One region of the Streptomyces sp. V2I9 genome, then DNA from elsewhere that is predicted to be linked to it. Evidence: predicted binding sites of a transcription regulator. Region 1 holds the regulator's gene; the other holds the start of a gene.
What was found. Region 1 encodes HrcA, which represses chaperone genes, less so after heat shock. Its sites were predicted from a motif close to TTNGCACTCNGNNNNNCNGAGTGCNAA; they were not measured.

Region 1 (3,204 bases):
CGCCCGGCCCGCGCCACCCGTGCCCGCGCCCCGGGCACCGCCAGCGATCCGGAGGCCGTACGGACGGGGCGCACGGGGCCGCCCGCCGAGGGGCGCACCAGCGTGACGACCTTGCCCTCCAGCAGGAAGCCGCGCGGCTCCATCGGGAACACCCGGTGTTTGCCGAAGCGGTCCTCCAGGGTCACCGTCGGCCCCTGGGCGGTCTTCTCGCAGCGGACCACCGCCCCGCAGAAGCCGGAGCCGACCTCCTCCACGACCAGATCGGGTTCGGCGGGCACCTCGGGCACGGGGGCGGACCGCTTCCACGGCGGGGTCAGGTCCGGCTGATAACTGCGCATGGACCGACGATAATCGGCGTGCCGCCGCGGAGAACCGCTCGCCGCCCCGAGGGCCCCCGTGCCGCCGGGAGCGGACCCCACGCCCGTGCCGGGCTCCCCTTCACCGCCGCGAGGTCCCTCACCCCGCCGCGCGGCTTCCCCCGCGACGAAGGCCGCACACCACCGCGCGGCCGCCCCCGGCGCCCTCACGCCACCGCGAACCGTTCCGCCAGCGACGCCCGCTGTGCCCGGACGAACGCCGCGTCCACCACCGCCCCGTGCCCCGGCACGTACAGCGCGTCCTCGCCGCCCAGCTCCAGCAGCCGGTCCAGCGCGGCCGGCCAGCGCGAGGGGACCGCGTCGTCACCCGCCTGCGGCTCGCCCGACTCCTCGACCAGGTCCCCGCAGAACACCACCGGAGGCTCGCCGTCCGAACCCGGCACCAGTACCGCCAGGTCGTGGCCGCTGTGCCCCGGCCCCACGTTCGCCAGCAGGACCCGTCGGCCGCCGCCCAGGTCGAGCGTCGACTCGCCGCTCACCTCGTGGCCCGGGGTCACCAGCGTGTCCGCCGACCGGGCCGCCTCGTCCTCCGCCACCCCATGGACCACGGCCGACGCGTACATGCTCTCCGCCCCGTCGCGCAGCAGACCGCCCAGGCCCACCGCCCCGTACACCCGCGCTCCGGCGAACGCCGCGGTGCCCAGGACGTGATCGAAGTGCGGGTGGCTCAGTGCGATATGCGTCACCCTCCGCCCCAGCAGCGCCTCCGCCTGCCGGCGCAGCTCCACCCCCTCGCGCAGGGTCGCGCCGGTGTCGTACAGCAGCAGGGCCTCCGGTCCGGCCACCAGCCCGGCGGTGGCGTCCCAGCCGGGCAGGCGACGCCTGCCGATACCGTGGCCCAACCGCTCCCAGCCGAAGTCTTCCCAAGCGACGTCCATGCCGGGAGGCTATCGACAACGGCCCGCCGCGCGGCGTCGACCTGCGCGGTCCCGGCGGAGCGCGGCCGGTCGCCCTTGCCCCGGCCCCACCCCGCCCCCGTACACTGACGGCGGGACGGCTGGCACTCGAACGCACCGAGTGCCAGACAGAGGCACCGAGAACCACAGCTGGAGGTGTGCGCGATGCTCAGCGAACGCAGACTCGAAGTGCTGCGCGCCATCGTCCAGGACTATGTCGGCACCGAGGAGCCGGTCGGTTCCAAGGCGCTCACCGAGCGGCACCAGCTGGGGGTCTCCCCGGCCACCGTCCGCAACGACATGGCGGTGCTGGAGGAGGAGGGCTTCATCGCCCAGCCGCACACGAGCGCGGGCCGCATCCCGACCGACAAGGGGTACCGCCTCTTCGTCGACAAGCTCGCGGGCGTCAAGCCGCTCTCCTCGCCGGAGCGCCGGGCCATCCAGAACTTCCTCGACGGCGCGGTCGACCTCGACGACGTCGTCGGCCGGACGGTGCGGCTGCTCGCGCAGCTCACCCGTCAGGTCGCCGTCGTGCAGTACCCCTCGCTGACCCGTTCGACGGTGCGGCACGTGGAGCTGCTGTCGCTGGCCCCCGCCCGGCTGATGCTCGTCCTGATCACGGACACCGGCCGGGTCGAACAGCGTATGATCGACTGCCCCGCGCCGTTCGGCGAGGCATCGCTCGCGGATCTGCGGGCCCGGCTCAACAGCCGGGTCGTCGGACGCCGCTTCGCCGATGTCCCGCGCCTGGTGCGGGAGCTGCCGGAATCCTTCGACAGCGAGGACCGGGGGACGGTCTCCACGGTTCTCTCCACCCTCCTCGAAACCCTGGTCGAGGAGACGGAGGAGCGGCTGATCATCGGCGGCACCTCCAACCTCACCCGCTTCGGGCACGACTTCCCGGTGATGATCCGGCCGGTGCTGGAAGCGCTGGAGGAGCAGGTCGTCCTGCTGAAGCTGCTCGGTGAGGCGACGGACTCGGGCATGACCGTACGGATCGGGCACGAGAACGCCCACGAGGGGCTCAACTCCACATCCGTCGTCGCGGTCGGCTACGGTTCGGGCGACGAGGCAGTCGCCAAACTCGGCGTGGTCGGACCGACCCGCATGGACTACCCCGGAACGATGGGAGCGGTACGCGCAGTGGCACGTTACGTCGGACAGATCCTGGCGGAGTCGTAAGTGGCCACGGACTACTACGCCGTACTCGGCGTACGCCGCGACGCGTCCCAGGACGAGATCAAGAAGGCATTCCGTCGGCTCGCCCGCGAGCTGCACCCGGATGTCAACCCGGACCCGAAGACCCAGGAGCGGTTCAAGGAGATCAACGCCGCTTACGAGGTGCTGTCGGACCCGCAGAAGAAGCAGGTCTACGACCTCGGCGGCGATCCCCTCTCCGCCAACGGCGGCGGTGGCGGAGCGGGCGGTTTCGGAGCCGGCGGCTTCGGCAACTTCTCCGACATCATGGACGCCTTCTTCGGCAACGCCGCGCAGCGCGGGCCCCGTTCGCGGACCCGGCGCGGCCAGGACGCCATGATCCGCCTGGAGATCGACCTCAACGAGGCGGCCTTCGGCACCACCAAGGACATCCAGGTCGACACCGCCGTCGTCTGCACCACGTGCAGCGGCGAGGGCGCGGCCCCCGGCACCTCCGCCCAGACCTGTGACATGTGTCGCGGCCGCGGCGAGGTCTCGCAGGTCACCCGGTCCTTCCTCGGCCAGGTCATGACCTCGCGGCCCTGCCCCCAGTGCCAGGGCTTCGGCACCGTCGTGCCCACCCCGTGCCCGGAGTGCGCCGGCGACGGCCGCATCCGTTCGCGGCGCACCCTCACGGTCAAGATCCCCGCGGGCGTCGACAACGGCACCCGCATCCAGCTCGCCGGAGAGGGCGAGGTCGGCCCCGGCGGCGGCCCGCCCGGCGACCTCTACGT
Region 2 (3,204 bases), 2.4 Mb from region 1:
GACGGTGACGCGGCGGGCGGTGCCGAGCACGTCCAGACCGGCCTGGTCGAGCTTGAGACCGACCTCTTCGGCGATGACGGTCGCACCCGTGAGGGTGGCGATGTCGCCGAGCATGGCCTTGCGGCGGTCACCGAAGCCCGGCGCCTTCACCGCGACGGCGTTGAACGTGCCGCGGATCTTGTTGACGACGAGGGTGGAGAGCGCCTCGCCCTCGACGTCCTCGGCGATGATCAGGAGCGGCTTGGAGGCACCGGCCTGGATGACCTTCTCCAGGAGCGGGAGCAGCTCCTGGATGGAGCCGATCTTGCCCTGGTGGATCAGGATGTACGGGTCGTCGAGGACGGCCTCCATACGCTCCTGGTCGGTCACCATGTACGGGGACAGGTAGCCCTTGTCGAAGGCCATGCCCTCGGTGAACTCCAGGTCCAGACCGAAGGTGTTGGACTCCTCGACGGTGATGACACCGTCCTTGCCGACCTTGTCCATCGCGTCCGCGATGAGCTCGCCGACCTGCGGATCCTGCGCGGAGAGCGCGGCCACGGCGGCGATGTCGGCCTTGTCGTCGATCGGACGGGCGGTCGCGAGGAGCTCCTCGGACACGGCCTTGACGGCGGCGTCGATGCCCTTCTTCAGGGCGGCCGGGGAGGCGCCGGCGGCGACGTTGCGCAGGCCCTCGCGGACGAGCGCCTGGGCCAGGACGGTCGCGGTGGTGGTGCCGTCACCCGCTACGTCGTTGGTCTTGGTCGCCACCTCCTTGACGAGCTGGGCGCCCAGGTTCTCGTACGGGTCGTCGAGCTCGACCTCGCGCGCGATGGTGACACCGTCGTTGGTGATGGTGGGGGCACCGAACTTCTTGTCGATGACGACGTTGCGGCCCTTGGGGCCGATCGTCACCTTGACCGTGTCGGCAAGCTTGTTGACGCCGCGCTCAAGGGCGCGACGGGCGTCCTCGTCGAACTTCAGAATCTTCGCCATGGGCTGTACTTCCCTCTCGAACGAACTGCGCCCCTCGCCACCCGGCTAGTCAGTCGCTGGGGGCCAGGGGCGCAGAACACAAGCAAACGTGGGTGAATTACTTCTCGATGATCGCGAGGACGTCGCGGGCCGAGAGGACGAGGTACTCCTCGCCGTTGTACTTCACCTCGGTGCCGCCGTACTTGCTGTACAGGACGACGTCGCCGGTCTTGACGTCGAGCGGAAGCCGCTCGCCGTTCTCGAAGCGGCCCGGGCCCACGGCGAGGACGACGCCCTCCTGGGGCTTCTCCTTCGCGGTGTCCGGAATGACCAGGCCGGAAGCCGTGGTCTGCTCGGCGTCGAGCGGCTGGACCACAATGCGGTCCTCGAGCGGCTTGATCGCAACCTTGGAGCTGGTGGTCGACACGATCCGGTCTCCCCCTTCGGAGATCTCACGGGGTTTAACAGTCAGTGGGAGGCGATCGGACCGATCCGTCGTCGCGGGTGCCGGACCTGCCCTGTCGCACAAGGTGGTGCTGGCACTCTCCAGGGGGGAGTGCCAGACCCGAGACTATGACCGCGATTAGCACTCGGTCAAGCGGAGTGCCAATTCACCACCCGCGCGCCGCCCCGATGGGGTCGATCGGATCGGGGCCGCCGGGTCGGCCGGGTCCCGTCGGATCTCCCCCGCCGTCTCGATCGGGGCTCCATCGGGTCACCGTCCGGACAACGCGGGGATGGAGCGCCGGGTTCCGTACGACGGTGCCGGGATGACGCATCACGAGAGCCGCCTGCCCGGAAGGCCGGACGCGAGAGCCGCGTCGCGGTCGTCGCCGTCCTCGGGCTGCGCGGACCCGCTGGCGGGGTTGCTGATGGTGGTCGCGGAGGTGGCGCTCGCCGCCCTCCTGGCGATCTGGTTCGGCCTGCGGCACTGGGCAGGGGCGGCCGGACCCCCCGCCACCGCGCCGGCCACGGACGGGACCCCCACCGTGGTGGTGTCCGTCTTCGCGGCAGCGGCCGCCCTCGCCGCCGTGGCCCTGCTGCGCGCCCGGTGGCACTGGGCCGGCGGGATGCAGGTGGTGGTCGCCCTGGCGCTGGGGGCGGCGGCACTCGCCTCCCTGGTCGAGGGATCCGGCCAGGAGCCTCCCGCCCCCGCCCCCTCCTACCGCTCACCGCCCTGTCTCAGCGGGGGCGACAGCGACGAATGCGCGCGCAGCGGGGGCTGAGCGCGCATTCGGGGCCGAAGGCGGGGCCGGTCGGGGACCGGCGGGTCAGACGTAGTCCTCCAGCTTCGCCACCGCGTACCCCTTGTCCGTGACGGTCTTCATGACCTGGCGGATCATGTCGGGCATCGAGCCCTTCCAGTCCTCCTCGCCCCGGAAGTGGGTGAGGATGATGTCGCCGGGGTGCAGGTCCCGGTCCCACTCGCGCCACTCCATGCGGTCCGGGAACGCCTCGGAGGCCCACAGGGGTACGGCGGTGATCCCGCAGGACTTGGCGGCGACGAGGGTGTCGCGGTTGTAGTTGCCGTACGGCGGGCGGAAGAGGGTGGGCCGCTTCCCGTAGTGCTTGAGGATCTTCTCCTGCTGGCCGCAGATCTCCCGCTTCTGCTCGGCGGCGGAGAGGCCGGGCAGATAGCGGTGGTTGAGGGTGTGGTTGCTGAGGGTCACCCCGCGCCGCTGCATCTTCTCGAAGTAGCCGTAGTCGTCGTTGGTGACGTAGTCGCTGAGGAACGCGCTGTACGGAATGTCCAGTTCGGTCATCATCCGCAGCAGCTCGGGGTCCTTCTCGGCACCGTCGTCCATCGTCAGGAAGACGATCTTCTCCTTGGTCGGGACGGTGGTGAAGACGGGCGGCAGCCCCGCGTCGTCCCGGACCTCGAACCCCTGGCGGGTGGTGATGCGCGGCTTCACCGCCGGCGGCTCGGGGGCCGCGAGCGGGGTCCTGGCGAGCCCCCATCTCTTCGCGGCGAGGGCCCGTGCGGCCTGCTTCTTCGCGGTCTTCTCCGCGTACGTCTCCGGGGCGCGGGCGGGGCCGGCCTGCGGGGCGGCCTCGCCCTGCTGACCGGTGGCGGACTTCACGGGCCCGCCGCCGGCCGCGCTCCCACCCCCGCCTCCGCCCTTCTCCGGTGCCGCCGCACATCCGGAGGCGACGGCGGCGGCCAGCAGGGCCGCCAGCACGACGACGCCCTTTCTGTGCCACTTCATGGCTGATTTTTCGTTTTGTCGTACTAGCTGCATGGCGCCGCAT

Region 2: groES (co-chaperone GroES) is a predicted target of HrcA. The motif match lies at 1,538-1,564, and genes of this name have one in related genera.

Annotation. Positions count from the first base shown of each region.
Region 1 covers NZ_JAUSZJ010000002.1:1,814,685-1,817,888, reverse strand. Annotated here, with positions in the region: gene QFZ71_RS08200 (DUF3097 domain-containing protein) at 1-338, opposite strand, end outside; gene QFZ71_RS08195 (MBL fold metallo-hydrolase) at 524-1,255, opposite strand; gene hrcA (heat-inducible transcriptional repressor HrcA) at 1,439-2,455, shown strand; gene dnaJ (molecular chaperone DnaJ) at 2,456-3,204, shown strand, end outside.
Region 2 covers NZ_JAUSZJ010000002.1:4,185,419-4,188,622, reverse strand. Annotated here, with positions in the region: gene groL (chaperonin GroEL) at 1-975, opposite strand, end outside; gene groES (co-chaperone GroES) at 1,073-1,381, opposite strand; gene QFZ71_RS18690 (DUF6234 family protein) at 1,725-2,180, shown strand; gene QFZ71_RS18685 (polysaccharide deacetylase family protein) at 2,226-3,161, opposite strand.